Methanothermobacter thermautotrophicus str. Delta H: one gene and its partner. The protein of the gene in region 1 binds, or shares a complex with, the protein of each later gene. Links are inferred from orthologs where the notes say so. Each region holds a gene or a part of one and is shown on either strand. Other genes may lie near its edges.

Region 1 (17,129 bases):
CCAGCCGGTGAAAGAGCACTCATAACACCTGCAAAATAGATTAACGAAGGTGCATTGCACAAACTTTTTAAGTGTAATGCACCTAATTTTTTTTATTCAAAAAAATAAAAGGAGGAAGAAATATGGACCCTATGATAACAGGTTTAGGTGTTGTAGCTCTCATGGGTGCAGCTGCAACCATAGCAGGAGCCGCAGAGGACTTAGAGTCTGACGTAGGATCCCAGAGTAACCCCAACTCACAGGTTCAGCTGGCACCACAGATGGGACACCTGCACCGTATAATCAACAAGGCCGTTTCAGGGGAACCCGTTGCCTACGGGACCTGGTGCGGAATTGCTGGTTCAGTTGCATATGTGCTGATGCAGTCAATGCAGCTGCCTGTGATAATGGCAATTGCAGTTGGCGCTGTAATCGCCGCAATGGTACACACAACCTACGCTGTAACATCCCACATGGGACGAATTGTTAGCCAGTCCCAGTTCAACCAGCCACTCTTCATGGACATGCTGGTTCAGCACTTAGGCCCAATTGCAGGGCATGGATTTATTGTGACATTCTGTATTGTAGGATTATCATACCTCATGACACTACCAATCCCTGGCTTTGCACACCCATTCCCGCTGCCACTTCTGGCAGTGCTCTGGGGTATAACAATAGGTGCAATCGGTTCATCAACAGGGGACGTCCACTACGGTGCTGAAAGGGAGTACCAGCAGTACCCCTTCGGTGGAGGTATCCCGGTTGCGATTCACGGTGACATAACAACAAAGGCAGAGCTGGGTGCAAGGAACTCAATGGACGTTGTTCACTTCTGTGCAAAGTACGGCGGACCCTTAACAGGATTCGCATTCGGTGCAATCGTATTCCTCAGCTTCTGGAACACAATAGTCTTCGGTATAACCGGCGGAATAATATCCGGCCTCATAATAGTCTTGTTACTGATAATCCTCAACAACAGACTTGAAGTCTTTGCAAGAAACAGATATGGACCATACAAGGAGGATGAATAGATGGATCCATTACTACTGATAGGAGCTATAACCGCTGGAGGAGTACTCATAGGTGGAGGTGTTCACTTCGTACCTGTGGGTGGTGCGCCAGCAGCTATGGCAACAGCCACAGGAGTGGGTACCGGTACAGCAATGCTTGCTGCAGGTGCAGGTTTAACAGGACTCATAACAGCTGCAGCCATGACCGGACAGTCCCCACTCATGATAATGGCTGCTGGAGCCGTTGGTTCAATGCTCATGATAGGTATCACCATGCTTGTGGGTAACCTCATCTATGTATATGGTGTGGGTACAGTTCCTGTATCTGCAAAGGTGGCTGTGGACCCCCTAACAGGCATGGAACAGGAAAAATACGTCACACCAGGTACCGAGGGTCATGGTCTACCAACCGTCTGTTTTGTCAGCGGTATAATCGGGGGAGCCCTCGGTGGAATAGGTGGTGGGCTCATATACTGGGCACTCAACGAAGCCCTTAAGACCCTTTCATATGGTGCAATTGGCGCTGCAGGTGTTGCAGCAATCTTCGCCGTCGGTATATTCTTCATAAACGCGGTTATTGCATCATATAACATTGGAGGTACCATAGAAGGTTTCCACGATCCTAAATTCAAGAGGATCGGAAGGGGAATAGTGGCATGTCTCATAGCCTCCATTGTTGCAGGCGCCCTTTCAACATTACTCGTATATGGAGGTGTCTTCTAATGTCAGTAGCAGCAGGAGGACCGGCCGGTGCAGCCATACCTGAAAGCAGGCTCATGGCACTCGGAATAATCGGTGGACTGGGAGGCATATACGCATCAACGGTTAACCCGGTCATAGGCCCCGTTTTCGCATCCCTGGGAGCTGTCTGCGCAATCATATGGGGTGCAGACGCCATAAGAAGGGTTGCAAGTTACGGTCTGGGTACCGGTGTCCCATCAATAGGTTACATGTCAGTTTCAATAGGTATAGTCGGTGTTGTCGCCGGACTCGCATCAGTGTTCACGCTACCTGCACTGGCAGCACCAGTCGTCGGACTCATACTCGCCATGATACTGGGTGTCGTCGTGGCCGTACTCGGTAAGAAGATAGTTAAGATGAAAATCCCGATCCTTGAGAAATGCACAGCTGAGATTTCAGGGGCAGCAGCTCTCTCAGTGCTTGGATTTTCAGCGGCCATTGCAGGCAGCTACACCATGCAGGCGGTTCTAACATCAGTCATAGCAACAGGATTCATAGGTCTGCTCTTCATACTCAACACAATGGCAATCCAGCACCCATTCAACGCCTGTCTGGGACCAAACGAGAACCAGACAAGGACACTCAAGCTGGCAGCATCAACAGGATTCATATCAATGGCCATTGCTGGCCTCCTTGGAATAGGACTGAACCCTGGCTGGTGGCTGGTTTCACTGGTGGGTGCACTCTGCTGGGTCGTGGCCTTCAAGTCATTCGTGAGCGCATCCTTCGAGGAAGCCGCATCCGTGAAATGGTCAGGTCTCTGGCCTAAGGAGGAAGAGCAGTAGGAGGCTTTAAAAATGGAAATGTTACCACTTGTTAAGATCGCTCCGGAATACAACCTGACCCTTGATCCTTCCACCGGTATGATAGGGGCTGCTCTCGGAAGGGAAGTTATAATATTATCCATGGATGAGATAAACGAACAGATAGCAGAATTAGAGGCTACAGCAGATGATCTGATTAACTCACTGGACCCAACAACCACCCCACTGGATTCCTATCCTGGAAGGGAGGGAGTGTACCTCACAGCAGGTAAACTCACCAACATGGTTTACGGGTTCATTCTTGGTCTGATCATCCTGTTTGCCCTGCTCTTATAGGAGGTGTTATGAGTGGTTGAAAAGAAATCACCTGCTGAAGGATGGCCTGTGGTCAACGGGGACTACATCGTGGGTGACCCCGAAAGTCCTGTGGCTGCCACCACCCTTGCCTCACACATAGAAGACGTACCAGTGGAGGCCGGCGCTGCCATCGCAGGGCCATGCAAGACAGAGAACCTCGGTATCGAAAAGATGATCGCCAACCTCATATCAAACCCCAACATCAGGTTCCTTATACTCTGCGGTTCAGAGGTCCAGGGACACATCACAGGACAGAGTATTGAGGCCCTCCACCAGAACGGTGTGGACCCTGATAAGAGGAACATCATCGGTGCAACAGGTGCCATTCCCTACATAGAGAACATACCAGATGAGGGTATTGAGAGGTTCCAGAAACAGCTGGAAATCGTCAACCTCATAGACGTTGAGGACGCCGACGCCATCAAAGCCAAGGTCAAGGAGTGCATTGAAAAGGACCCAGGCGCATTTGAAGAAGAGGCAATGGTCATAAAGGTTGAAGAAGGCGGAGAAGAAGAGGAAGGCGAAGAAGTCAAGCCTGTGGCACCAGAAACAGCACTCATCGAGGCCAGGATGAGGAACATCCAGACACAGGTTAAAATGATAGGTTCCACCAACAGAATGTTCGCAGGTATGTACTCAGGTAAGGTTCAGGGTATAATGATAGGCCTTGCATTCACCCTGACACTGGGCATACTGCTACTGGTCTAGGGAGGCTTCCAGATGATTATACTATCCAACAAACCGAATATACGTGGCATTAAGCGTGTTGTAGAGGACATAAAATACCGGAACCAGCTCATCGGTAGAGATGGCAGGTTATTCGCAGGTCTGATAGCCACAAGGATTTCAGGTATAGCCATCGGATTCCTCCTGGCTGTCCTCCTTGTCGGTGTACCTGCAATGATGAGCATATTAGGGGTGATCTGATGTCAGAGGAAGATAAAACCACAATACCCCGCGTACTTGTCTCTGCTGATGAATTCAACAAGGCAAATGAGAGGCTCGATGATATCGAGGAAAAGGTGGAATTCACCGTAGGTGAATATTCACAGAGAATAGGACAGCAGATCGGTAGAGATATAGGTATTTTATATGGTATTGTGATAGGTCTGATTATCCTTGCAGTAACAAACATACTGTTTGCAGGACTGTTAAAAGGACTTTTAAAATCCCTATTCGGACTATAACTTGGAGGTTTACATATGTTTAGGTTTGATAAGGAACAGATCGTACTGGATATAGCTGGAACCAAAATTGGTGGTCAGCCAGGAGAGTACCCAACTGTTTTAGCAGGAACAATATTCTATGGTGGACACAGCATCATCGAGGATGAGAAGGCAGGTGTCTTTGACAAGGACAAGGCAGAAGCCCTCATAAAGACCCAGGAAGAGATGTCTGATGTCACAGGTAACCCGCACATCGTCCAGACCTTCGGTCAGACACCAGAAGCAATTGTCAAGTATCTTGAATTTGTGGGTGATGTGACAGACGCACCATTCTTCATAGACTCAACATCCGGTGAGGCAAGGATTGCAGGTGCCAACTACGCCAGTGAAGTTGGACTTGAGGACAGGGCAATCTACAACTCAGTCAACATGGCCGCTGATGAGGCAGAACTTGAGGCTCTCAAGGAAACAAAACTCTCAGCTTCAATTGTCCTCGGATTCAACCCAATGGACCCCACAGTTGATGGTAAGATTGGAATCTGGGAAGACGGTGCAGGCACAATAGACAAGGGTCTTCTTGAAATGGCTGCTGAGTGTGGTATCGACAAGTACCTCATGGACGTGGCTGTAACACCACTCGGTCAGGGTGCCGGTGTGGCTGTGAGGACATCCTTTGCAGTCAAGAGCAAATGGGGTTACCCTGTTGGTAGTGGTATACACAACGTGCCATCAGCCTGGGACTGGCTACGTGAATACAAGAAGGACCACAAGGAGGCCTGGCCTGTCTGTGACGTTGGATCCAACCTGATCCAGCAGATGGCCGGTGGTGACTTCGTCCTCTACGGTCCAATAGAAAACGCCAAAATGGCCTTCCCTGCCTGTGCAATGGCTGACATATTCATAAGTGAAGCAGCCAAGGACATAGGCACAGAGCCAGTGGAAGATCACCCATTCTTCAAACTGCTCTAGGAGCAGTTAAACCATTTAATTTTTTTTCAACATCTTTAATACTAAAATGTTCATTTTTATTATAACAATCTTTAAATACAAGAAAACGGCAACATATTTCCGACACAAACTTTTAAGTGCCAGTATTCAATTATTATACTGGTCTTGAGGGTATTGAAGAAATTCTTCAGTGGTGATAACTTGCTTGAAAGGGTATTGATTCTCATAGTGGGCCTTGTGGCCTCCTTGATACTGGTTATAAAATCTGCGGATCTATTCGTTGATAACCTGGTTGACCTTGGATCCTCCCTGGGGATATCTGAGGTCATACTCGGTGTTACTGCATCTGCCATCGGGACATCCCTCCCTGAATTCGGTTCAGCCCTCATAGCATCCCTGTCCGGGAGTACAGATATAGGGGTGGGATGTGTTATAGGCTCAAACATATGGAACATTGCAGGGATCCTGGGGATATCCTCTGTGGTGGCTGGGATCATAGAGACCAACGCCGACGGTCTTAAGAGGGATTTCAGCGCAACCCTTGTAACGGGTCTGATTCTTCTATTTTTCATGTTCTTCGGAAATATAGGTAAAATTGCAGCACTTGTAATGGTCCTAACCTATGCTGTTTATCTCTGGCGCCTCATAAAGGCCCAGAAGACCTATTCAGATGAAAATTCAGGTAAAAATGAAAGAGAACCCCTTGACCTAAAAAAGCTTGCCCTCACAGTCGTGGGATTTGCAGGTCTTGTTATAGGCTGCCGGATACTTGTGTACACCGGAGTTGAACTGGCAGACATCGCAGGAATACCTGCCATGATAATGGGACTCTTCACACTGGCCATAGGCACCAGTATACCGGAACTCGTGGTCACACTGTCATCTGCGGTGAAGGGACTCCATGAACTCTCAATAGGCACAGTCCTTGGAAGCAACACCTTCAACATACTTGTGGGCATAGGTGTACCGGCCCTCATAGCACCTGTACCCGTCGAGAGACTGTCCCTCACCTTTGATGCACCGGTGATGATACTTGTCACTGTGCTCCTTGTCCTCCTTATAAGGCAAGGGGACATGAAACTTAAGAGGACTGGCGGCATAGTTTTACTTGCAGTGTACATATCATATGTTATTATGAGACTTTTTGTACTGGCGTGATTGAAATGTACAGGAAAATTCTGGTTCCAACAATGGGAGAATACATGGATGAACTCATAGAGCACACCCTCGACCTCCTCCATGGGAGGGAAGCAGAGGTCATATGTCTATACGTGGTTGACACGGCGGTACCATTCCTCACACCCAAGAAAGTCAAGGAGATGATGGTTAAGGAGCTGACCCAGAGGGGTAATGAGATACTGAGGGACATGGAAAAGGGACTAACAGGCCCAGAAAACCCCAATGTCAGTTTCAGGGCCGTTATGCGTGAGGGTGACCCTGCAGATGAGATAGTTAAAGTTGCAGAGGAGGAGGATGTCGACGTCATAGTGATGGGTACAGGTAAGAGCCTGGTTGACAAACACCTCCTTGGAAGTGTATCAGAGAAGGTGGTACACTACGCACCCTGCACAATTCACCTGGTGAGGACAGTCTAACAACAAACCCTCACCCACCAGACTTTCTCGGGTGAAGATCCCCTTTAAACCTTTTATTCTTTTTCATCTGACCCTATTCATAAGATTTATATTAACTCCCCAGATACAATATTACATTAAATCAGGGGGTAATCATTTGTCATTTTTGAGCAGATTATTCGGTCCCAAGCCCATTATAGCAAAAAGCAGATTCATAACAATAGAGGATACTAAAACAGCACCCTTTACCAAGAAGACGGTGGGGTCAGGTTACTCAATGCGCCCGGATGTATACTACATTGTTGCCTCAGTGGAGCTCGGCAACACAACAACAAAGTGCATTCTCACAGCCACCAACCTCAACACCAGCAGGACCTACCTCCTTGACAAGACCGTCAAGATGACCCGTGACATAAGACCCCCACGGGAGAGAGAGGAGGTCTTTGGCAAGACAGTCTGGGGTGTTGAGCTCACAAAGGAGGCTGTCTCTGAACTCGTAAGAGACACGATACTTGAATCCCTCAGAAGGGCGAAGGTTGACATTGAAAGGGACCTCGACTTTGTTGTAAGATCCACCGGTGTAACAGCAGGTTTCGGGTCACCCGAGGAGGTGGGTAAACTCATAATAGCCCTGGCAGACGGCTGCCTTGCAGCAGGTATACCCCCCAGGAAGATGGCGCCCGCCCTCTCAAAGGAAAACATCCCCGAACGCCTCAGAGAATTCTGCTACCTCGACCGTGTAATATTCGACGGTGCAGTGGCAAGCGTTATACCTCCGACGGGCAGGGAGGTTGTTGCAAACGAGATGGAGGGAGAACTTGTAACAGCAGGCATCAAGGTCGGTTCAAAGTGGACAAATGTGGACTACAGGAACCCCTGCGTCTCCCTGGACTTTGGAACAACCCTGGCAGGCCGAATAGTCAATGCGGATGAACCCTACGCAAGGACCGTCGGGAACTTCTGCGGACTTGCAGGCGCAATACCGGACGCCATAATCAGGGGTACCGAGATGGTGGACTGCAGGGGCGGAGCAGCACTTGACCTCTACAAGAAATCCATCCTCAAGGGGGCCAACTGGAAGAAGGCCAGGAGGCATGCCGAGAGGATACATGATGAAATAATCGACATCCGGAAGGTCCCTGCAAACAGAAAAAGATTCGGAACGGTCCCCGTGGATACAGAGGCCGCCTACAGCGCAGGCACCACACTCATAGGATGTGACGCAGGTAAAAATGGTGATAAGCTCCCTGAACTAACAGAAATCGGCCACAGCATATACCAGGAGGATGGTATACACACCCTCTTTGCAACACTGGACCATGTCAGCGCACTCATAGCAAAGAGGCTCATAGATGAGGCCTTCGAGGAGGGTGTCATTGAGGAGGGTTCGGTCCTCGGTGTCACAGGCAGGGCCGGAATCACAGGCACAAAGCCCAGTCTAATACTTGAATATGTGAAGGACCGCTTCAGGGACTGTATATTTGTCTCAGATGCCCTGGCCATGGGTGCAGCGGTCATGGCAAGGTGCATGAACTCCATGGGGACACCCCACAAGCCCCTGGGAGGAAGGCAGAACGGCCCGTGCATCCTCGGAATGAGGAGAAAGTTGCAGTCAAGAAAGGAAGATAAATGGATTGAATAGGATGATGGCACTTGTAATGGCCGGTGGAAGGGGCACAAGGCTAGCTATCGACTGTGAAAAGCCCCTCCTTGAGGTAGCAGGACGACCCATGATAGACCATGTCCTCGAGGCCCTGGAGTCTGCCACCGGTGTTGATGGGATAATCGTGGTAACAAGCCCACACACCCCCATGACAGAGGATCATGTTAGGGGAAGACACCCCATATTCAGAGCATCGGGCGGAGGTTATGTGGAGGATCTCAGGGAGGTTCTCTCACACCTTGAGGAATCATACCATGAGCCCCTCCTTGTCATCAACTCTGACCTCCCACTTGTGAGGCCATCAACCATTGACTGGATAATATCCAGCTACCATTCATGCCCGGAACCTGCCATGTGTGTCGCAGTACCAGATGACCTGTGCAGAAGGCATGGACTTGATTTTTCAGGGTCCCTGGATGGATTAGTACCCTGCGGGGTAAATATATTAATGAGTAAAAACAGAGTACAAGAACAGAGGATCCTTGAGGCTTCCATGCTGGAGCTCGCGGTTAACATAAATAGCTGCAGGGATTTGAAGGTTCTGGAGAAGATTTTAGGTGAGATTGATGGAAGAGAAGAAGCTCATAAAAGGGGAAGAGAAGTACTGGAGTGAGATAAAGGGATACCAGGTCGCCACCAACAATGCACGCATCCTGGGGGAGCTTGAAGAACTCATAATCAACGATAAAACAGGTAAGATAACCGACGTGGTTATCAAGGTGGACAGCGGTAGAAACGTGACAGTCAAGGGGGCCAAGAAGAAGGGCGACTACCTCCTGGTACCATTCGGGAAGGTTGAAAAGGTCGGTGAATTCATAATAATCGCAGAATAACTATTTTTTCCTCTAATTATCCTTTCCGGGTTATATCCTCAGAGTAGAGGCTTGTACTTTCTTTCAGTTAAAGAAGTTCCAGGATTACCCAAAAATAAAAAAATTCGCTGGATTTACATGCCCTTGAGGCTCATATCCAGCATTCTCTTGGTTTCAGCCGCAAGTTCGGGTGGAAGGCCGGTTATATCCATACTCAGGAAGCCCCTCACAATCATGGATGCTGCCTCCTCCTCGGTAAGACCCCTTGAGGTGAGGTACATGACCTCCTCCTCGGCTATCTTACCGACAGCGGCCTCATGGGACATCTCGAGTTCAGTGGCGCTACCCTCAAGTTCAGGGACAGCGTATATCATTGAGTCATCTGAGAGCACAAGACCGTGGCATTCAAGGTGACCCTTAACCTCAGGGACCCGCCCCGCAAGGTGACCCCTTGAATATATCTGTGATGAGTCCTTGGAGACAGCACGTGAGACCATCTCGGCACTGGATCCCCTGCCCTCAAGTATGACCCTTGAGCCCATGTCAAGCACAGAGTCCTTCTGACCACCAAGGATGGACTGGAAGACGACCCTTGAGTTCTCACCGGTACAGTAGGCTGTTGGATAGGACTGGATGCTCTTCACGGGGCTTGTCAGTATGTAGTTGTTTATGTAGGTGGCGTCATCACCAACCATTATACCGGTCCTGGGGCGCACCTCAACCTGCTCTGCCCAGTTGTGGACCATGGTGAAGGTTATCCTGGCACCCTTCTTGAGGTAGAACTCGGATACACCCACATGGAGGGCTGAGCTCACATCCTCTCCTGTTGCACAGCCTGTGATTATGTGAAGTTCAGAGTTCTCCTCAGCTATTACGATGTTATGGGCTGTCTGCATAACCCTCTCATCACCTATGAACATACAGGCCTGTAGGGGGAACACCTCACGTGCACCCGGCTTTGACCTTATGAAGTAACCACCCATTTCACCCTCAGCCTCCCTGAGGGCTGTGGTGGCGGTGTACTTGTCGGTGTCAACGGCAACTGCCTTCCACATGTAATCCTTCAGCCAGCTGTACTTATCGAGGGCGACATTCATTCCCATGATTTCTATTGACTCGGAGGCGCAGGTTGTGCAGATGCCTGACTGATCAACCTGTATGAAGGTACCTGCCCTTTCCCTCTCCTCAGGGTCAACACCGACCCTCAGGAGTGTCTCCTGGACCTCCTTGGGGACCTCCTTGGCCCTCGTCACCTCCTCGTGTTCACCGGCTTCCTCCTTTATGAATTTTTCAAGGTCGATGTCCTCACCGTAGAGGGCCTTCTTTTCCCTGGCCTTCTCAGCCTTCTTCAGTGTATCCCGCAGCATTCAACACACCCCTTGAATCCATCCTTCCTTATATCCTCAATTATCTCCTGTGGATTCCCTGAACATGCTATCCTGCCATCCATGAGCACATGGGCGGTATCGGCGCTTACAAAGTTCAGTATGTATCCCAGGTGGGTTATTAGGAGCCCTGCCTTCTTCCTCAGACCAGGTTTCTTGTCCTTGTCAAGGAGCACGTTGATCTCCTCCGCCAGGAGCTCCACATTCTCAATGTCAACACCGGAATCCGGTTCATCGAACATTATGAAGTCAGGTTTCTGGGCCAGTAACTGGAGGATCTCGGATCTCTTAACCTCACCACCTGAGAATCCAAGGTTCACATCCCTCTCAAGGAAGCTCTCATCGAACTTCATCTTGGCTGCAAGTCCCCGCAGCTCGGGTGTCAGTTCGTCCTCTGTTTCCAGACCAGATTCAACCTTGAGGAGGTCCATGAGCTTCACACCCCTTATTGCTGGGGGGTTCTGGAAGCTGACACCTATACCCATCCTCACACGCTCTGTTGTGCTCAGATCGGTTATATCCTCACCCTTGAAGATTATCTGACCATTTGTAACCCTGTACTTTGGAAAACCCAGAATCGTCATGAAGAGGGTGCTCTTACCTGAACCGTTGGGTCCGAGAAGGACATGTGTCTCTCCCCTATCGATGTAGAGGTCTATGTCCTTGAGGACCTGTTTTCCGCTAACCTCAACCGCAAGGTCGGTTATTTCAAGAAGCAGTTAAACCACCACCTATTTCTTCCTTTTAATAAATTATTCGTAGGATACAATAAATAGATTCCTATGCCAATCCTATTCTAGGAAGGATTCAAGGAGTTCAAGTGCGCACCGTATACCGGATCTCTGTCTCATGAGGATCTCTTCAGCCCCTGAGAACCTGAGGTCCGCTTCAACATCGGAGTTTATGACCTCCTCCCTGTTTTCTGAGACAACTGCAATGCCGCCCCTTCCGATACCTGCGGTCGTACCTATACCCAGATCTGCTGAGGTGAGCTCCCTCACGGATCTTGCCATCATGAGGGCCACCCTCTCATCCTCCTCTTCAGTGTAGACCTTGATGTCATTCAGGGTGGCTGAGGGTTCAGGGGGTTCAAATTTGAGGATGCTCCTTATACCTGAGAGGGTTGGTATGAAGAGACCTGCCACCAGCACCACATCTGAGTCCACACTCCAGCTGTAGCCTCCAGGGTAGCCCATGGAGTAGGCGTGTATCTCCCTTGCAACGAATCCATGGGTGAAGCACTCAGCAGTCGCAACCCTTATCATCCGAGTTTCCTCCTGAGGAGTTTGAGTATCTCTGCAGTCATAACCTCCGATACACGGTCAAGGACGTACGGGGTTACTGGCTCCCAGTCCCTTATCAGTTTCCCGGTCCCTACAAGCAGGTGGTCAGTGACGCCCTCATCAAGGAGGTACTCCACTATGGGGTTCCCGGGATCAGCCTCCTCTATACTGATGGCATTCACCTCCTCCTCACCTATCCCGAAAACTCCCATGGTGCTGATGGTGGCGGAACCCCTTTTCTGGGCGTACTTTATTATCTCTGCAGTCACAGGCAGGGTATCACCACCTGCAATCTCAACACAGACAACATCTCCCCTGAGGAGGTGGAGGTTGTCCCGGTCTATGTACTCGGGGATGCCCCTCACCGTCCTTGAGAAGCCAGGGGTTGCAAGTGATTCAATGAACTTCACCTTGTACTCCCCGGGCGTGGCACCCATGAGGCGGAATATGAGGTCATCGGCAGATACACGCTGACCATCAATCACATTTATCCTCTCGGGGCCTCCCCTGTGTATCTGCATGAGGTTGAGGGCTGTTCGAAGCCCCAGCCTGCCGGCACCAACGAGGGTTACCTCACCACGGGGGGCCTTTTTCCCTTCAAGTTCAGAGATCTCCAATAATATCACCGCCATTTTCTGCTCTTTCCCTTAAGTTCATGCGTTCCATGTACCTAAATGTAGGCGGCCCTGTACTCACTCCAGGGGGTGCCAGTATCCAGGAGTTCCGCCATGACCCCGAAATCCTCAATGACCTCACGGAGTCTGTGGAGACCGGGCATCTCGGTCGCATGGTGACCTGCATCTATGAGTGTCAGGTCCATGTTCCTCCCGAGGATGGCGGGTCCATGGGTGAGGTCACCTGAAAGGTACGCCGATACACCCTCACTCCAGGCCCTCATTATGAGTGATTTATCTGAGAGTCCAAAGCCAGAAACCACAGCGACCCTGTCCACGTATTCACGGGGATTAACAACCCGCAGGGTCTCAGGATTAAGAACCCCTGTTCTTTCGAGGAGCTCTTCAAGGGATAGATCAGCCCTACATATGCGGTCGACACCTGTATCAGGGTCAAGGAATGATTCAACATCCAGTCCCAGGGCATCTGCCAGGGCGTCACAGGCACCTCCATCGGCAACGTCCCAGTTGGAGTGGACTGTGAGGTAGGGGATGGGGGGTTCAACCTCAGGGGGGTGGTGGAGGACCAGGAGGTCGTAGCCATCCACAGCGACATCCTCAAGGTAATCCATGAGGACGAGGACAGCTTCAACCTCGATTTCAGGGCCATGGTATCCTATCCGGTCACCCGGGAGGGCAAGTTCAGGGGGGGCAACCCTATCCATCAATTCGATAAGGGAGTCTATTCTAATTGTTATCACCGTCCTCTTCTGTAACCTCCGACCTTATCATTCCTAGGTTCCCCTCAAGTATCTCATCGCAGCTGATATCCCCCAGGGACGATACAGTAAGGGCAGGTGATTCAAGGGCCCTGAGGAAGCCCTGAGGGTCCCTCTCTCTGAAGAGGATCCTCTCAAAGAACCTAAGGGTTGCGGTTGCATACAGTACTCCTCTACATTCAAGGGCATCGGCCATTGACCTTCGAAGAACCTCGACTGTGAGGGTCATTGTGCCCGAGGTCTTGGCACCGAGTCCAAGGGTGCGGAGGGACGCCTTCAGATCTGCTTCAACCGCCTCAAGCCGTTCAGCGGTACTGTTGTAGCCCATTATTGTTTCATCACTGCCATCAGAGGTCGGGTCCTCAACGATGAAGGCCCCTGCAGTGAAACCTGAGAGCTCCTCAGGGGTTACACCACCAATGCCGGTTGTATCAACTATGAGGTCCCAGTCACCATTCAGTCCATGAATACCCTCCCGGAAGTCCACATCTCCCCTAAGGAGGAAACGTGTCTGGGGGTTTATATCTGCAACTGTAACCCTGCAGTCAAGGGCACCTGAGATCGCGGCGCCTGTGAAGTATGAGCCTATAATCAGGGCATTTTCAGGTTCAAATCTGGCATCATCGAGCCACCCAGTGACTGCAGAGGATTTGAGATGGGATATCCGTCTTACTATGTCACCAACTGTGAGGGATGAGAAGAAGGTCTTCACGGTTTCTGTTATGCCTGTTTCAGGGGGTTTCATTTTTGATCAGCTGTTTCCTGTTATATGGTTCATACTGTTTATGGACCTGTTTTTCTCTGCTGTTCTTTGATGGGGCCTTTATCTTTTAAACCCTATCCTCTCAAGTGCATGGGTCATCTCTGACCTCACAGCCTCTCTCACTTCCATGCTGTGTATTACATGTGGGGGGGACATGGCTGCAGATAGCAGGCGTCCCCTGGAGTCCATTATAACGAGGAGGGACCCTGAACCAGGGACGCCGAGCCTCCCCCTGGCAATTACAAGGTCCGCACCTGAGATGTCCAGCGCCATGAGGGCCTTTGTGACTGCTGGCATCCTGGTGAGGTCTGCCCAGTTGGTGTTGAACTGAAGGTGTTCGGCTTCCCGCAGATTGAAACTTCTGAGGACATCGTTTATCGCATCAACCTTCTCAGCATTCCAGTTGGGGACCACGGTCCTGCGGGCACTCCTTATGTACTTCCTTATGGCCTCAACCTCTTCAGATCTGTCCCCGCGGCGTCTGTCCTCTGCAGATTCAAGGTAGGCTTTACCTATGAGGTCCTCAAGCATTTCAACACCCCCAATCAGAGCAGAGCCACTCCCTCGGCTGAGGGGGCAGGTTTTAACTGGGCCCTCAGTCCCATTTCCTTCACAACCTTCAGGACGTCCCTGAGGTTCCCGTAGCGGGGGGACCCCACACCCTTAACGTCATGGGGGTAGCCGTCCGGTATAACAGTTGCAAGGTTATCGGCCCCGGCCATCAGGGAAAACCTGACATTCTCGGGCCCTATTGTGGGTGTTGGAACTGTTATCCTTATGTCAGGGTAGAGGATCCTTGTAATGGCTATGGTCTTCATCTGCTCACTCAGGGGGCAGGGCGGATGTTCCTCCATTGGAGTGCCAGGGTAGGGGTTGAATCCCATTATGGGTATCTCACCAAGGGTTTCAAATTTAGATAGAAACTTAAGGTGCTCCAGGCGATCAGCGTAGCTTTCACCAAGACCTATGAGCAGGCCACTTGAGAGCTCAATACCTGCCGCACAAACCATTTCACAGACCCTGATCCTGTCCTCGATTCTCTCACCGGGTTTAACACTGCTGAAAAGTTCCCTGTTGGTGGTTTCAAGGTTGCAGCATACAGTGTCTGTCCCGTAGTCTGCAAGTTTCTCTGTGGCACTCCTGTTGAGGTCAGATCCAACGTTTATGAGGAGTTCAAGTGATGTGTTCTCCTTAACTATCCTGGCAGCCTTCACGGCATGCTCACCATTGAATCCATGGGCACCTGAGCAGCTGACCCTGGGTATTCCTGATTCCTCTATTATGAGGGCGGCTTCAAGGATCTCATCATCAGTTTTGAAGAATGAGTTATAGTAACCATTTTTTGATGTGCCTGCAGCAAATCCACAGTAACCGCACCGTGGCCTGACCTGGCACATGTTTGTTATGTGCACTGTGGATGTCAGCTTCACAGAGCCGCGGTTTTCACGCATTATATTGAAGGCTGTTTTCATGAGACTGGCAAGATCCCCGGATTCTCTTATTCTGAATAACTGGATAACCTCTCCATCCTGGAGCTGGTACCCTTCTGCCGCCTTTTTCAGTATTTTATCTATCAATTTAACACCAGTTTCAGCTGCTTGGGATTGAAAAGTCAGTAAATTGAAGTGTAAAAATTACTTGGATAAAAAAATAAATAAATTTTTCTGGGATTTTCCTAGGTTTATTTTTTCCTCTTCTCGAGGATTTCAAATACGGTTGGGAGTATGTCTGCTGATGCTCCGAAGTTCATGGAGTCAGCTGTACCCAGAAGTGCACCGGGGTCGAGGTGCTCTTCCATCTTGTCTATTCCAACCTTTTCCATAAGGGCTGTTATCTGTTCAAGTGACTCCTTGGCCATCATCTGTGCGAAACCTGCGGGCGCGCCGAGTACCTGTGTGACTGAGTCCCTGTAGGATAGTATACCTGCGTAGGTTATTGCTGTGAGGGCTGAGCACATGTCACATACTGGTCCGAGGAGTTCGGCTGGTAACCTGTATGCGTTACCTCTTGCTTTCTGTCCGAGTTCGAAGAGGGTGTTTATTGCTTCCTCTGAGGCGTAACCCTCTGCAATGTAGACCTGGCCCTTCATTTCGGGTACGGCACCTGGGTGGTAGGATGTTACGTTGAGTGTTTCAGGTTTTGTTACAAGGTCGCCGTGTTTTTCTTCGAATATCTTGTAGAACTTGGTGGTTGGAATTGTGCAGGCGTGGGTGACGATGGCGCCTGGTTTTATGTCATCTATGAACTTGTCTATTATGCCTGGCTGCATGTCTCCCTTTGGGAACCAGGTCATTATGAAGTCGGCGTCTGCAACAGCTTCCCTGTCATCGGTTGTTATCTCAAATCCAAGGTCTTCAGGGTGTGTAAAGTGTATTGCACCTTCTGGTGGTTTTGGAAGTTCCTTTGCGACTTCGTTGACCTTTTCCCTGATCTGTGGCATTATCTTTTCAGGGTCCTCCTTGTGGGCTTCTATGACGTCCTCGTAGGCGAAGTCGTCTATAACTGTGAACTGGTTGTCGAATACAGGGTCTGCAACAACGACTTCGTCCACACCTGCAAGTTCTTTTAGCTCTGCACCCATTGTTATTGTGGAATGGGTCATGGCTATCTCTGGTTTTCCAACCATTTCAGCGACCTCGCAGGCCCTGGAAAAGTTTGTTATTCCACTGGCCGCATGGGTCCTGTAACATCCTGCACCTAGTATTGCAAGTTTCATATCTATCACTCCATTTCTGTAATACTACTTATATTATTAGTAGTACAGATTAATCGGTTTCCAATATAAATATATTTTTTGATAATTTTCAAATCAAAAAACTTATAAGGAGAATTTATTCACCTGTGGCAATTTCAGGGTAAGTCAATTTAAGCAATGTTTTCATTTTATCCTCCTTTGGGAAGCCTTTACCATCCATTATCCATATAATATTATATGAAAATAATCATAATTATTAAGATATTAATATCACGGATCTGTGGCTGAGCTGCTTCAATCCAGTGATCCTAACTGGAAGGCTGCCCTTAACTCTGTAATGGCGTGTTGCGGGTTGTTCTTAGAGATCAGAGTACAAACCACGTTAAATATTAAAAAATAATCATCTATTATGAATTATAATTTCCTGCCAGAATATTAACTCTGGATCTATTAGGGCCGCATGGCCATAATTTTAGATTATTGTGGATTTAAAACGGTTAAATGATTAAAATTGGATTTTATTGTGATTTTCATGTAATTACAATGGTTCACATGCCTTTTAAATTTTAGGAACATTTATATATGTAATACTTGTT
Region 2 (13,956 bases), 390 kb from region 1 along the record:
TATGAGAGGTCCTTCACAACGTCCTCGAGTTCATAGAAGGGTGCCTTGCTGGGGGCCCTCTTGAAGTAGTGCCACTCAGCATCTGTGCTGGGGTTGAGGTCACGGAGGAGGGGTAAAACAGCCTTTTCAATGGCAACACCGGCACAGATACCATCAGCGTCTGCATGGTGCCTCACAAGGATGGATCTTCCATCATAGACGGCCCTCCTTATTGCCTTGGCCGCCTCCACAAGTTTTGGTCTTAATTTTTCCAGGGTTTCGCTTTCAATTAAGAGGTCCTTTCTTTCTGGTTCAGCCCTCCTGTCTATGGCCTCATCGATGAGCCGCCTGGCTTCCGCAGCTTCATTACCTATGAGGCGTTCAATTGACTCGGATTCGATCTGAATCTTTCCTGTGTGCTGGTTAACCTCTCCTATAACCTCAACTATGTGGCCGATCTGTATGTGGGGGTAGACCCTTATACCTGGCTCATCGAAGGCCGCAGCCCATGTGGTCCCGGTTTCATCGGATACCGTGAATATGGTTGGACCGGATGTCTGCTGGATCTGAATGACCTCCCCCACTATCCGCACGGTTTTACCAAGGCTCTTTGTATCTATGTCTGCTATCCTCGTCCTTGGCAGGTCCTTCTTTAACTTGATAACCTCGTAGGGCCCCTTTATACTGGCCGGGATCATGTCCACCTCGCCCTTGTAGGGTTTCACCTGGGATACCCTGACGAATAGTTCATCCCCCACCTTGTAGTCTGGGAACAATCCCCTCATGAGTCCCCAGACGTGGCTGTTGAGGCTCACAAAGACCCCATATTTTTCAACCCTGGTTATCTTCCCACGGTATATGCTTCCAACCTCGAGGTCGTCCATTGTGCATGCAGGGTGGAGGATGTAGACCTTCTCCTTCTTCTGACATTCCGGGCAGTACTCATCCCTACCCTTCATCATCCTTCCACATGATGGGCAGATGTTAACCTCACCCTTACCGCCACAGGTGGGGCAGGTTTCCCTCACCTCCACCTCACCCTTACCCCTGCATACCTCACAGGGGACCTCATGGGAGTCCTCGAGGTCGAACCTCTGCCTTGCACTGTTTGAAACACCCTTGAAATGATCCTTTATATCCTCTGTTGATCTGAAACCTGTTCCATGGCATGCGCTGCATATCTTGTAACTCTTAACACGGTAACCTTTACCCTTACATTCATTACATGACTGAATCATGGTATTCCTCATAGAAACGATTTATTTAAATGATAAATGTTAGGTTTATTATATTAAACTGGAATCCATATATATTTGTGTGCCCTGAGAGGGAGGTTATGAATGTTTGATCCCCCAGCACTGAAAAATTCGGTCATAAGTTTTCTCAATAAAAGGAGACATTCCAGCGGCGGTTACACACTCTATGAGGGACTGCCAGATTCAAAGAACACCTACTATGCCATCAGGTCCTTCGAGGTCCTTGACCATGAGCCGCCCCGGCTTGAGGAGACCCTGGACTGGCTCGAGGATGTCCACAGGGGAGGGACCTTCGCTGCCCAGGGACTCTTCTACAGGTGCAGTATCCTCAGGGATTATGGCAGGAACTTTGAAATACCTGAGAAATTCACTGAGATGCTGAGGACATCATACAGGAAATCAAGCCTTGAGATAACCTTCTACATGGACTCCGTCCTCAGGATGCATGGGGAATACCTTGATGAAATACCGGAATGGGTCCTCTCAATTCAGAATGAGGATGGGGGATTCGGTGCCTATGGTTCAGATATAATCAACACCCGCTTTGCCCTTGAGATACTCAACGGCCATGGCATGAAGATTCCGGGCGATGAGGTCCTTCAGTTCACAGACTCCTGCTTCTCGGATGGTGCCTGGAACTTCACACCCATATCATATCCACCATACATTGAAACCGTCCATTCGGGGTTCCGCATCAATGAGATCCTGAGGGGTAAGGTGAGTGATGTCACACGGTTTATAATGAAAATAAGGAATCCCGATGGTGGTTTCAGGAGGTCCGTCTATATGGGGATATCTGAACCGGAGTACACCTACAGGGCAATTTACATGCTGGCCAGTATTCATGGATGGTGAAACACTGCTCGCATGCTGAGGAAATCTTGTTGAAGGGAGTACCATCATGAGGAAATCAACGGTATTCATTGTAATCCTCGGAATCGTGAGCCTCTTCGCTGATATGACCTATGAGGGTGGTAGGGGGATAACGGGTCCATTTCTGGCTTTTCTGGGTGCAAGCGCATTCATGGTTGGATTTGCAGCCGGTTTCGGGGAGCTATCTGGATACCTTGTGAGGTTTCTCTCGGGCTACATCTCTGATAGAACCGGGAGGTACTGGCTCATAACCTTTGCCGGGTACCTTATCAACCTCCTTGCAGTTCCCCTCCTTGCATTTGCAGGTAACTGGCAGGTTGCGGTTTTGCTGATCATACTTGAGAGGCTCGGTAAGGGCCTCAGGACACCACCAAGGGATGCAATGCTATCCTACGCCTCCTATGATATGGGTCATGGAGCCGGATTCGGGTTGCATGAGGCCCTGGATCAGATAGGTGCAGTTGCAGGTCCCTTAATGGTCTTCATTGTTCTTGCATCCGGCGGAGGCTACCGGGAGGGCTTCCTGGTTCTCCTGGCACCCGCCACTATAGCCATTGCAGTACTTGTCACCGGTTACCTCATGTTCCCGAGGCCCTCTGAACTTGAAGCATCAGGAGAAATTGATTACAGAGATTTCAGGGGGGCTTACTGGCTTTACCTTGCCTCGGTATGCTTCGTTGCCCTGGGGTATGCTGATTTCCCACTGATCGGATATCACCTTGGAGTCAGGAGTGTTCTGGATCCCTCAAACATCCCCATTATATATGCACTCGCAATGCTCACCGATGCCCTCTCAGCCCTGGTATCTGGCAGATACTTCGACAGGTACGGTTTCAGGGTGATGGCCCTCGCGGTTCTCGTTTCAATGTTCTATGCACCCCTCTCATTCCTTGGAGGTTCATGGGCTGCAGTTATGGGTGCTGTACTCTGGGGTGTGGGCATGGGGGCCCAGGAGTCTGTTATGAGGGCGGCTGTTTCTGCATTCTCATCTCCGGAGAGGAGGGGCTCTGCCTACGGTACATTTAACACCATCTTCGGCGTGGCATGGTTTTCAGGAAGCCTCATCATGAGTTACCTCTATGGACTCTCTGTACCGGGACTTGTGGCATTCTCGATCATCACACAGTCCGCAGCTCTGGTCATTCTTCTTGGACTTGAAGGATTCAGGTCTGCTGGTTAAATGCCTTCTCCTGGAACATGAATTCCCTGGTCCCGGAGATTTTCCACTTTTTTATACTAACTGAAAGGTCATGTTCAGCATTCATAAAGTATATAATGGATAAATATGGAGATAAATTACATCCTGCAGGTGATGGAGTCCACCTTTAACCGCTTTTTCTGGCTGATGACTCCTGCATAATAATGTGGGAGAAACTTTCCTCAAACTGGAGGTATAAATTTGGAGTACGTTGCATTTAGCGTAGCTGTTATCATACTACTTGGTCTTCTATTCAACAGGGTTTTCACCAGGGCAAGGCTCCCGGGAATCCTGGGGATGCTGATACTGGGTATCCTTATAGGCCCCCATGGATTGAACCTCATATCAAAGAGCATAATGGATATATCCCCCGACCTCAGGGTTATAGCCCTCATAATAATCCTTCTGAGGGCAGGGTTTGGTATAAACCTCGAGAGCCTCAGGAAGGTGGGAATGACTGCAGTCAAGATGAGCTTCATCCCGGACGTCTTTGAGGGCCTTGCGGTGATGGTGGCCTCACACTACATACTTGGACTTCCCATCATTGAGGCGGGTATACTGGGCTTTGTTATAGCCGCAGTCTCACCGGCAGTCATAGTTCCCCAGATGCTCTCATTCATTGAGAGGAGGATGGGAACAGCCAAGGGCATACCCACGATTATACTGACGGGGGCATCAGTTGATGATGTTGTTTCAATAACGCTGTTCTCTGTATTCCTCGGCATATATCAGGGACAGCAGGTTAATCTCCTTGTCGAGGCCATTGGAGTTCCACTATCAATCCTGACGGGGATAACTGGAGGCCTTGCACTTGGTCTTGCCCTGGTATATCTCTTCAGGAGGTTTGAGATAAGGAACACCGAGAAAACCCTCATAATCCTAGGTGCAGCCATCCTCCTCAAGAACATGGGGGACCTTATTAGCACCTATCTCCCGATAGCCGCCCTTGTGGGTGTCATGGTGGTGGGACTTGTCATCCTGGAGAGGATGCCCGAGACTGGACTCAAATTATCTGAGAAGTTCAACAAGGTCTGGATATTCGCGGAGATACTACTCTTCGTCCTTGTAGGTGCACAGGTGGATGTGAGGCTCATATTCCATGTCGGCCTTCTGGGACTTGCAGTGATCACCGCTGGACTGATGGTGAGGAGTATCGGTGTCCTGCTCTCCCTCAAGGGAACGGATCTTAACCTTAAGGAGAAGGTGTTCTGCATATCGGCGTACATACCAAAGGCCACAGTCCAGGCAGCTATAGGAGCAATACCCCTTGCTGCTGGAGTGGCTGCCGGTGAAACAATACTCGCAATGGCTGTACTTGCCATCCTCTTCACAGCACCCCTCGGATCCCTGGCTGTGAAATGGACAGGTGAGAGGTTCCTGGAGGTTGAAAGGGGGAATTAAAAATGACTTGGATGAGTCTGATCGTTTAGCTGAATTTTTCCGGATTTTTTTTCACAATTTCCATCCTTTCACTTTCAAGCTCCTTTGCGGTCCTCATGTAGCTGTTTGCCATTTCAATGTTGGAGTTACCGTTTCCTGTTTCATTGATACTGAACATCTGGATGGCATTTTTAAGTTCAATGGTTGCGTTTATCTTGGCCTCAAGTTCAGATACAAGGAGTTCGAGGTAATTAACAATTACCGGGTCTGCACCGTTCCTGGCATAGCCCAGGGCCTCCGATGCAAGGTCCCTGGCGGACCTGTACTCTGAAGCTGCGAGTTCACACTTTGATAGTGCCTCATCGAGTTTGAAGCTGTTGGCTGCAATGGCGGATTCATTGAAATAGGAGTCACCCTTCTTTATATGGTCGTTTATCTCGGGCACCAGCTGGTTTATGCTGCCGTTTCCCGAGTTTATACACCCACTCACAGCCACAACGAGAATTAAAAGGCTGATAAAATGGATACGCTTCATGTTGGATTTCTTTATATTCTGGAAAATAAAAGTTTTGGGGTTCAGGATGTTTCAGAGTGACGATTTATTTATTGATTAACGGTGCTCAATCAGGGCTATACGGACTCCATTCGGGTCCTCAATGAATGCCAGGAGCCCCACCGTTATTGGTGTCGGTTCCATAAGGACCCTTGCTCCACGCGATCTCAGATCATTCAGGGTGGCTTCGAGGTCATCGACCTCCATTCCTATTGAAAAGAATCCGGGTTTATCGGTGGGGTTTTTGATCAGCTCCACCATGGCTTCTCCTTCACCCCTCAGGATTGTTATCTCTCCGCTGGCTCCAAGATCGTAATGGCTGTCTACAGTGAACCCCATCACATCCCTGTAGAATTTAACAGACTCCTCCATCTCATCAACTATTATGGTGGCATACTTAATCTTCACATCGGGACCTCCTGGCTAAAAAAAGGTAATCCTGTGTCTCAGTACCAGAGACCATGTATATTGCAGTAGATCCTCACCATGAAGTCTGAAGCCATCTCAACAGGGAACTCTGCCTCTGGATTGTCTCCAGGGTTCAGGTCCTTCCTGTAGACCATGTCTCCGGCAATAACCTCTATCCACTGGATGTGGTGGTTCTCCTCCATGGGGTGTGGAACCTCACCCACCTTAACCCTGATGCCAGTACCGGTTTCTTCGACCACCGGGACATGCTTCTCTGGTCCAACATCGGTTCTTCTTGCAACCAGTAGTTCCATGGGCTGATTACAGCATACAAGCTGTCCAGCTCCGGGGTTAAGGACTTCAACGATATTTCCGCAGACGTTGCATCTGAATATCTGGTTGGTTTCTGTCATTGGTGACCCTTCAGTAGTCCTCACATTTCACCTGGAAGTATCTGGACGGATGGTCACATGATGGACACTTCTCAGGTGGTTCTGTTCCCTCATGGACGTAGCCGCATTTTCTGCAGACCCAGGTCACGGGTTCATCCTTCCTGTAAACCTTACCTGTCTCAACCAGCTTGAGGAGCTTTCTGTAGCGTTCCTCGTGGTGTTTCTCTGCCTCGGCTATTGCTCTGAGCCTCTTTGCAATTTCAGGGTATCCCTCCTCCTCTGCCACATCAGCAAATTCAGGGTACATCTCGCTGTTCTCATAGTGCTCACCCTCAATGGCTGCTATGAGGTTCTCATCTGTGGTTCCAAGTGTGAGGGGAGCCTCCGCATCTACCACGATTGAGCTGAGGTCCTCACCGACCTCCTTTTTGAGGTCATTTATCAGGCGGAAGAGCCACTTGGCATGCTCCCTCTCATTATCCGCCGTGGTCAGGAATATCTCGGATATCTGCTCAAATCCTTCCTTCTTGGCGATTTTGGCATAGAAGGTGTACCTGTTCCTTGCCTGGCTCTCACCAATAAAGGCCTTTGTAAGGTTTTCAAGGGTTCTTTTCATTTTCTTCACCCATCCTTTTTACATAGGATACTATGTAGAACATCATATTAAATCCTTTCATTTTATGTCTGGCAGCTGCTGAGGCATGGATTTTGATGGTACGTGGTTGAGGGAATGAAATGTCTAAGCCCATTTTTGTTGCTTAGACATGGATTTAACGGCCGCTCTGCCCACTGAAGCTGAAGGTCCTTGCGTTCAGGGCGACTATGACGGTGCTCAGTGACATCAGGATGGCTCCCATGGCGGGACTGAGGATGATACCCTGCCCGTAGAGGACTCCTGCCGCCAGAGGGAGGGCTATGACATTGTATCCTGTGGCCCAGATGAGGTTCTCCTTCATCTTGCTGTAGGTGGCTGCTGCAAGATCCATCAGGTCCACAACGTCAAGGGGGTTGCTCCTCACAAGGACAACATCGGCACTCTCGATTGCAACATCCGTTCCGGCCCCTATTGCAACACCAATGTCTGCCTGTACAAGGGCCGGGGCATCGTTGACACCATCACCGACCATTACAACCCTCAGCCCCTCCTCCTGAAGCTTCCTTATTTCATCATACTTCTCAATGGGTATGAGCTCAGCCATGTAATCGTCTATACCAACCTCTGAGGCCACCCACCCAGCCACTGCACTGCTGTCACCTGTTAACATGAGGCACCTGACACCCCTTGATCTGAGGATCCCCACAGCCTCCCGGGCCTCGGGCCTTATCATGTCTGCAAGGGCGATGCAGCCCCTTAGTTCATCATCCACAATCACAAATACGGTGGTCTTGGCCTGACCTATCAGTTCATCAACCCGGGGGTCACTGATGCTGAAACCAAGCTCCTCTGTGTAGCCGTAACTGAGCACCTTCACCACTGAGCCGTTAACATGCCCCATCACACCCCTGCCCTCAAGTGAGTTGAAGTTCTCCACCGGAAGGACCTCAGCAACGGCTTCAACTATCCCCCTTGCTATGGGGTGGCTTGATCCTGATTCAACGGCCGCGGCGTAGGATAATATTTCTCCCTCATCCATTTCAGGGTCAAAGGATATAACATCGGTTATTCCAAGCTCACCCATGGTGAGTGTCCCTGTCTTGTCAAATACAACCACATCAGGGTCCCGGGCATTCTCAAAGGATTCACGGTTCCTTATGAGTATACCCCTCCCTGCGGAGATGGCTGTTGAGACGGCTATAACGAGGGGTATTGCAAGTCCCAGTGCATGGGGGCAAGCGGTGACCATGAGGGTGACGGCCCTTTCAAGGGAGAAGAATACGTCCATCCCCAGCCAGGACCAGGCGATGAAGGTTAGAAGCCCACCGAGGAGGGCGATGGAGGTTAACCAGAAGGCGGCTTTGTCCGCAAGGACCTGTGTCCTTGTCCTGCCCTCCTGGGCTCTGCCCACGAGTTCAATGATCTGGGAGATGAAGGACTCCTCACCCACACGTTCAACCTCCACCGTGAGGGACCCCCCAGTGTTTATGGAGCCCCCGATGACACCATCCCCCGGCACCTTCTTTATGGGCCTTGATTCCCCTGTCAGCAGTGATTCATTGACATGGGACTCCCCCCTGATGACGGTCCCATCTGAGGGTACCCTCTCACCGGACCTCACAACCACAATGTCACCTGGTTTGAGGGTGCTCACATCAACGTCCTCAACCTTGCCGTCAACCACCAGGTGGGCCCTCCTGGGCAGCAGTCCTGCAAGCCTCTCAACAGCCCCTGATGCACTCATTATGGATCTCATCTCGATCCAGTGACCCAGGAGCATAACATCTATCAGTGTGACGAGTTCAACAAAGAATACCATTCCCTCGAGGCCCAGAATCACCCCGAGGCTGTAGGTGTATGCCACTGTTATTGCAACTGCAATGAGTGTCATCATACCGGGGGTGCGTGATGATAGCTCACGCAGGGACCCCCTGAGGAAGGGGTATCCCCCATACAGGAATATTGCTGATGATAGAATGAGCACCAGAAATTCGCTGCCCTCAAAACTGAACAGGACGTTGCCAGTTGGAAGCTCCCCTAAAAGGATCACGGGTATGGTCATGAGGAGGCATATGATGAACCTCCTCCTGTAGTCCTCCTCGTGGTGCCCGTGGCTGTCCATCATCTTACCCTTCTTCTCATGGTGCCCGTGGCTCTCCATAATTTCACCGGGACCTTTCTCATGGTCTTTCTGTCTGCCCATCTATTTCACCCCCAGGTACTCGATGACCCTTTCAGGGTCCTCTGCTGGCGGGTGGCATTTGCTGCCATCACAGAGGTAGTAGGTGCACCCATCACCCAGGGCCACCTTCTCATTGAGGTGTGCCGGGGCAAAGGACCAGTCACCTGATCCCCCCATAACTGTGAGGGTGAAATCCGGGATCAGGGTTTTCCTGAGAACTGCAGGTATTTCTGGTTCTCCACTGCAGACAACCACCAGGGACCTCCCACCATAAACTGCCCACTCTGCAGAGGACAGGAGGAAGGTGTGAGCCCCTGGAGACGATTCAACCCTCCTGGAGAAGGCTTTCAGTATCCCCCTGGCCTCATCTATCAGTCCTTCATCCTCGAGGAGACCACCGAGCCTCAGAAGGTTCTGCATCTGAACAGAGTTACCTGATGGAATCGCCCCATCCATTGATTCCTTTGGCCTCACAATAACATCCGGATCATCTGTGAGATAAAAACCACCATCAGAGTCCCTGAAGTTATCCCTGAGGATCTCTGTGAGTTCAAGGGCCTTTCTGATGTACCCCTCCCGGAGGGTCGCATCATACATTTCAAGGAGACCCCATATCAGGAATGCGTAGTCATCCAGTTTCCCGTTTATGGCTGCCTCGCCATCCCTGTACCTGTGAAGTAGCCTTCCATCGGACATTAACCTGCCCTCAATGAATTCAAGGCACCCTTCAGCTGCCCTGAGGGATTCATCATGGTCAAGAACCCTGCTGCAGCGTGCAAGGGCACCGATCATCAGGCCATTCCAGTCTGTGAGCACCTTATCATCCACAGAAGGGGCCTCACGTTCAAGTCTTCTTTCAAGAAGGACCCTCCTTGCCTCCTCTATCCTCTCATTAAGTTCATCGAGGGTCAGATTGAACTCCTCTGCCACCCTCTCAGGGGAATCCACATGGAGTATGTTCGCACCCCTCACCTCGCCCCTGAAGTTACCATCCTCAAGAACATTGAAGTAGCGCATTACAAGGTCTGCATCATCACCGAGGGCCTCCTGTATCTCTGATGCCCTCCAGAGGTAGTAACCACCCTCAACACCACCGCTTTCAGCATCCACGGCCGAGTAGAATCCACCCTCCGGGACTTGAGGTCCCTGAGGACATACTCTGAAATCTCAAGGGCGGTCCTCTGGTGGAGCTCATCACCCGTCACCTGGAAGGCCTCAAGGTAGGCTGTCATTGCGAGGGCCTGGTCATAGAGCATCTTCTCAAAGTGGGGTATCGTCCATGTTGGTTCAACAGCGTATCTGTGGAAACCGTAACCCAGCTGGTCATATATTCCACCGTACCTCATCCTCTCCAGGGTGAGTCTGACCATCTCAAGGGCCTCCCCCTCACCCCTCCGGAGGTGGTAGGTGAGGAGGAAGTGGATGTTGTGGGGAGTTGGGAATTTCTGCTGAGACCCGAAACCACCATTTTTCCTGTCAAAATTCCTCCTGAGGTACTCGTAGGCCATATCCACGGTTTCAGGTTTAATCTGGTATGAAGCGGGCTTTTCCTTCAGGGCCTCCACGACCTTCCTCGCGGTCTCAGCTATCCCGTCGGCGTCCTTCTTCCAGAGCATCACAACCCTCTCAAGGATCGTCTTAAGGCCCGGGACTCCACCCCTATCCTCTGGAGGGAAGTAGGTCCCTGCAAAGAAGGGTTCACCCTCGGGTGTCATGATGATCGTCAGGGGCCATCCCCCGGCACCTGTCATCATCTGGCAGACCCTCATGTATATGGCATCAATATCCGGGCGCTCCTCCCGGTCCACCTTAACAGAAACAAAGTCTCGATTGAGTATATCTGCGATTTCAGGGTTCTCAAAGGACTCCCTTGCCATCACATGGCACCAGTGACAGGTGGAGTATCCTATCGATAAAAATATGGGTTTCCTCTCTGCCAGGGCCTTTCTGAAGGCATCATCACCCCATGGATACCAGTTCACAGGGTTGTGTGCATGCTGCAGTAAATAGGGACTCTTCTCCTTTATGAGAGAATTGGTGTACTCATCTTTCATTGGTTCCCCCTCACCATTATTTATGTTGATGGCGCTTTATTAATTGAGGGGTTGACTGTACCTTATTATCTTCAGTCACCTTCTGCTTCCTCTGTGCGGTACTTCATCTGGATTCGGTAGTAAGAAGACAGCAACTACCGAGCTGCTTAATCTCTTCACTTCATTCATCTGATGATGCATGCCAGTTTTTCATTAAGGGGTCCATGCTAATAGGGGAGGCGATCATAAAATTCGAATCCTTTAATTAACTGTCCCATCAAATTCATGTGTATAGATGATCGGGTGATCCACAATGAGTCTCATCATAACCTACATAAGTAGCAAGGGATGCGTCATAGCTGGAGATAAACGGAGAATAGCCTATTTTGGTGATAAATCAAGTAGAGAGGTACTTGAGGAGGAGCTGTACACAGGCAAGATAAAAAGTGATGAGGAACTCCAGAGGAGGGCGTCGGAGCTTGGCGTAAATATAAAGGTCACAGATGACACATGCAAGGTCAGAAGCCTTGGCGACGTTGTTGTGGGTGAAATAAGCCAGAAAACACCCTTTGAGACAAGAAGAAGAAGGATATACGCAACAACAGGGGCCTATCAGATAATTGAACTCACAGGTTCAAGGATAACCAGCATGGAAAAGGGTGATACTGCAATAATAGTCTTCGGAAATAAGATAGCCAAGGAGATTACAAACAGGTTCCTTAAAAAGAGGTGGAAGACAAAGACAAGCCTTAAGGATGTTGCTGACCTCTTCAGGGAACTCATGGACCATGTATCCTCACAGACACCATCTGTTGGTAGTGAATATGATCTGTTCATAAAGAGCCCCTCACTGGATAAGAAGAGCGCCCACAGGCTTCTGAGTGATACAATCGTGAGGGACGTCCGCCTCCTACAGAAATGGAGGGCCAAACTCAAACAGGAGATGCTAGACCGACGGGAGGAGATAAAACTGGCCTCAAGGATCCTCACAGAGGGTGAGGTCGGCAGGGTTATGAGGCAGGATGGGAGCCACGTGGAGGTTAAACTTGCCGGTGACGTTGAGGCCTATGACACTCGCTGGAAGAAGGTTGCAGGTCCAGGGGACATGGTACTCATGAGGATATCAGATGGCGGCACCCTTTCACCCGGCGAGAAAATAGCTGTAAGGGATGAGAACCTCTGCGTGGAGGGGAGAGATATAAAGGTCGACTGTGACGTCATAATCTGTCGCAGGGAGGAATAAATTTTTATTGGCGACGGATAAAGATAGGATGGGTGATTGAATGAGGTTAACGTTTCTAGGGAGTGGTGGCGGACGATTTCGCCACCATAACACAGAAAAGGATGACCGGCGGGCTGAGGATTGATGGAATCGCCGGCATGAACATCCACATCGACCCGGGTCCAGGGGCGCTTGTGAGGTCCTATCAGTTTGACTCTGACCCCAGGAAGCTGGATGCTGTGATGGTATCCCACTCACACACTGACCACTACACCGATGCAGAGGTACTCATAGAGGCAATGACCAGGGGCATGACGCGCCAGAGGGGCACCATCCTGGGAAGTTTAAGTGTAATGGAGGGTTACAGGGACTGGGGGCCATGCATATCAGAGTACCATATGAGAAGATCACGATGCATAACACTATCAGCCGGTGAGACAGTGGATATAGGGGATCTTGAGGTTACAGGTACAGGCACCGTCCATGGGGACCCGACAGGTGTGGGGTTCAGGTTAAGGACTGATGATCTTTCAGTGTCCTATACCTCGGATACAGAGTACTTCGATGGACTTGCCGATTACCACCGGGGGGCGGATGTCCTCATATCAAGCGTCATAAGACCAGGGGATGAGCATATAAGGGGCCACATGTGTACGGATGATTTCATAAAACTTGTGGAGGATGTGAAACCTGGTATTGCAGTGATGACCCACCTTGGAATGAAGATGATACTCAACGACCCTGAGATGGAGGCATTCAGGTCCAGGAGGCAACGGGTATCAGGACACTGGCAGCGAGGGATGGCATGAAACTTGACCTGGATGGGGGCAGCCCGGCCATTTCCTGAAGGCTCTCTTCATCCACACATGCTTCCTTCAAAAAACCTCCAGGTTTTGAATTATACAAAAAACTCATACATATTACGGCTCTGCAAAGTATTTACCTGAGGGAAGAGTGGAAACCCAGGGACAGAAATTTAAAAAGGACTCCTCAATAAACAGACCCGATAAAAAAGCCATGAAACGTTAACGATGACGATTACCTGGTCAGAGATGAACATCTTCCAAAATTCCCATTTAACATAGGTTTCGATCATGATAGGGTTTCAGAACACATATAAACCTTGGAACAGGGACCAGATGGGAGTTTTCGAACATCAAGGCAGGGTTCAGGATCATACATGCGGACCATTAATTATTTAAGGATCCAGTTTCAATAAGTCATAAAAAATTACTTCAGGCCTCGGTAGCTTAGGTGGGAGAGCGCGGGATTCGTAATCCCGAGGTCGCGGGTTCAATCCCCGCCCGGGGCTCTTATTTTATCACTGAATGGTTCCGTGAGCAGTGCGCCAACAAGCAGTCCAAGGGCTATTGCAACCACAGTCATTGCGAAGAGTGTTATCTCAGCCACGGATGTCAGATAGTTCCTCCCCAGAAGATTTGCGAGTCCTATGAAACCCAGGGACCCCGGAGCAAGGAACCAGAAGGCCGGGTAGAGGGTGACGAAGTGCGGAGTCTTACCTGCAAGCTCAATGCCCCTGGCAACCAGTGTCATTGACAGGGCCCCCAGAAATGCCCCGAGGAGTCCTCCTCCAGCTACATTTCCCAGCTGCTGTCCCATGAGTGCACTGTAGAGCACAAGAAGTATCCATGGAAAATCACTCCGGTAGACAGAGAGGAAGAGATATATACCAACGGCAAATATGAATGCCCCCAGATACGGGCTGTAGCTCATGGCTGATATTTTTATGGCTGCAAATTCCTCCTGCGGAAACCTGTTAAGCTGCATACCCATCAGGACACCAAACAGGAGGAGGAGAAGAACCATGCACCCGTATATCACCCTGCTTGACCCTGAAACCAGTTCACCACTTGCAAGTTCATAG

The links.
Region 2: the proteins of mtrA (region 1) and MTH_RS03525 are in contact, whole or in part, in a crystal structure (PDB 6ZW0), measured with the Methanocaldococcus jannaschii proteins. The link is inferred for Methanothermobacter thermautotrophicus str. Delta H from one-to-one orthologs.

The regions. Positions count from the first base shown.
Region 1 is NC_000916.1:1,053,994-1,071,122, reverse strand. The notes cover bases 1,748-4,700. They hold mtrA (tetrahydromethanopterin S-methyltransferase subunit A), read left to right. Parts: upstream 1,748-2,842; coding sequence 2,843-3,559; downstream 3,560-4,700. Other genes in these bases: mtrH (tetrahydromethanopterin S-methyltransferase subunit H), read left to right, coding at 4,054-4,700; mtrG (tetrahydromethanopterin S-methyltransferase subunit MtrG), read left to right, coding at 3,778-4,038; mtrF (tetrahydromethanopterin S-methyltransferase subunit F), read left to right, coding at 3,572-3,778; MTH_RS05515 (tetrahydromethanopterin S-methyltransferase subunit B), read left to right, coding at 2,528-2,830; mtrC (tetrahydromethanopterin S-methyltransferase subunit MtrC), read left to right, coding at 1,748-2,515. Also shown: mcrA (coenzyme-B sulfoethylthiotransferase subunit alpha), read left to right, coding at 1-39; mtrE (tetrahydromethanopterin S-methyltransferase subunit E), read left to right, coding at 123-1,010; mtrD (tetrahydromethanopterin S-methyltransferase subunit D), read left to right, coding at 1,011-1,712; more of mtrC, read left to right, coding at 1,712-1,747; more of mtrH, read left to right, coding at 4,701-4,986; MTH_RS05490 (calcium/sodium antiporter), read left to right, coding at 5,167-6,123; MTH_RS05485 (universal stress protein), read left to right, coding at 6,129-6,560; MTH_RS05480 (methanogenesis marker 14 protein), read left to right, coding at 6,697-8,181; MTH_RS05475 (TIGR00454 family protein), read left to right, coding at 8,183-8,815; MTH_RS05470 (PRC-barrel domain-containing protein), read left to right, coding at 8,769-9,035; MTH_RS05465 (SufB/SufD family protein), read right to left, coding at 9,149-10,381; Fe-S cluster assembly ATPase SufC, read right to left, coding at 10,363-11,118; MTH_RS05455 (FeGP cofactor biosynthesis protein HcgF family protein), read right to left, coding at 11,191-11,664; MTH_RS05450 (hypothetical protein), read right to left, coding at 11,661-12,314; MTH_RS05445 (Nif3-like dinuclear metal center hexameric protein), read right to left, coding at 12,353-13,057; MTH_RS05440 (SAM-dependent methyltransferase HcgC family protein), read right to left, coding at 13,044-13,820; and 3 more genes. UniProt on the Methanocaldococcus jannaschii protein: Part of a complex that catalyzes the formation of methyl-coenzyme M and tetrahydromethanopterin from coenzyme M and methyl-tetrahydromethanopterin. This is an energy-conserving, sodium-ion translocating step.
Region 2 is NC_000916.1:678,381-692,336, reverse strand. Bases 10,345-13,127 are described here. They hold MTH_RS03525 (DUF2121 family protein), read left to right. Parts: upstream 10,345-11,162; coding sequence 11,163-12,092; downstream 12,093-13,127. Other genes in these bases: MTH_RS03520 (MBL fold metallo-hydrolase), read left to right, coding at 12,155-12,880; MTH_RS09885 (thioredoxin domain-containing protein), read right to left, coding at 10,345-10,870. Also shown: MTH_RS03575 (DHH family phosphoesterase), read right to left, coding at 1-1,217; MTH_RS03570 (prenyltransferase/squalene oxidase repeat-containing protein), read left to right, coding at 1,320-2,090; MTH_RS03565 (MFS transporter), read left to right, coding at 2,137-3,288; MTH_RS03560 (cation:proton antiporter), read left to right, coding at 3,508-4,707; MTH_RS03555 (hypothetical protein), read right to left, coding at 4,733-5,221; MTH_RS03550 (VOC family protein), read right to left, coding at 5,297-5,647; MTH_RS03545 (desulfoferrodoxin), read right to left, coding at 5,686-6,060; rbr (rubrerythrin), read right to left, coding at 6,071-6,655; MTH_RS03535 (heavy metal translocating P-type ATPase), read right to left, coding at 6,810-8,837; MTH_RS09890 (thioredoxin domain-containing protein), read right to left, coding at 8,838-9,926; more of MTH_RS09885, read right to left, coding at 9,833-10,344; MTH_RS09535 (threonine/serine ThrE exporter family protein), read right to left, coding at 13,365-13,956.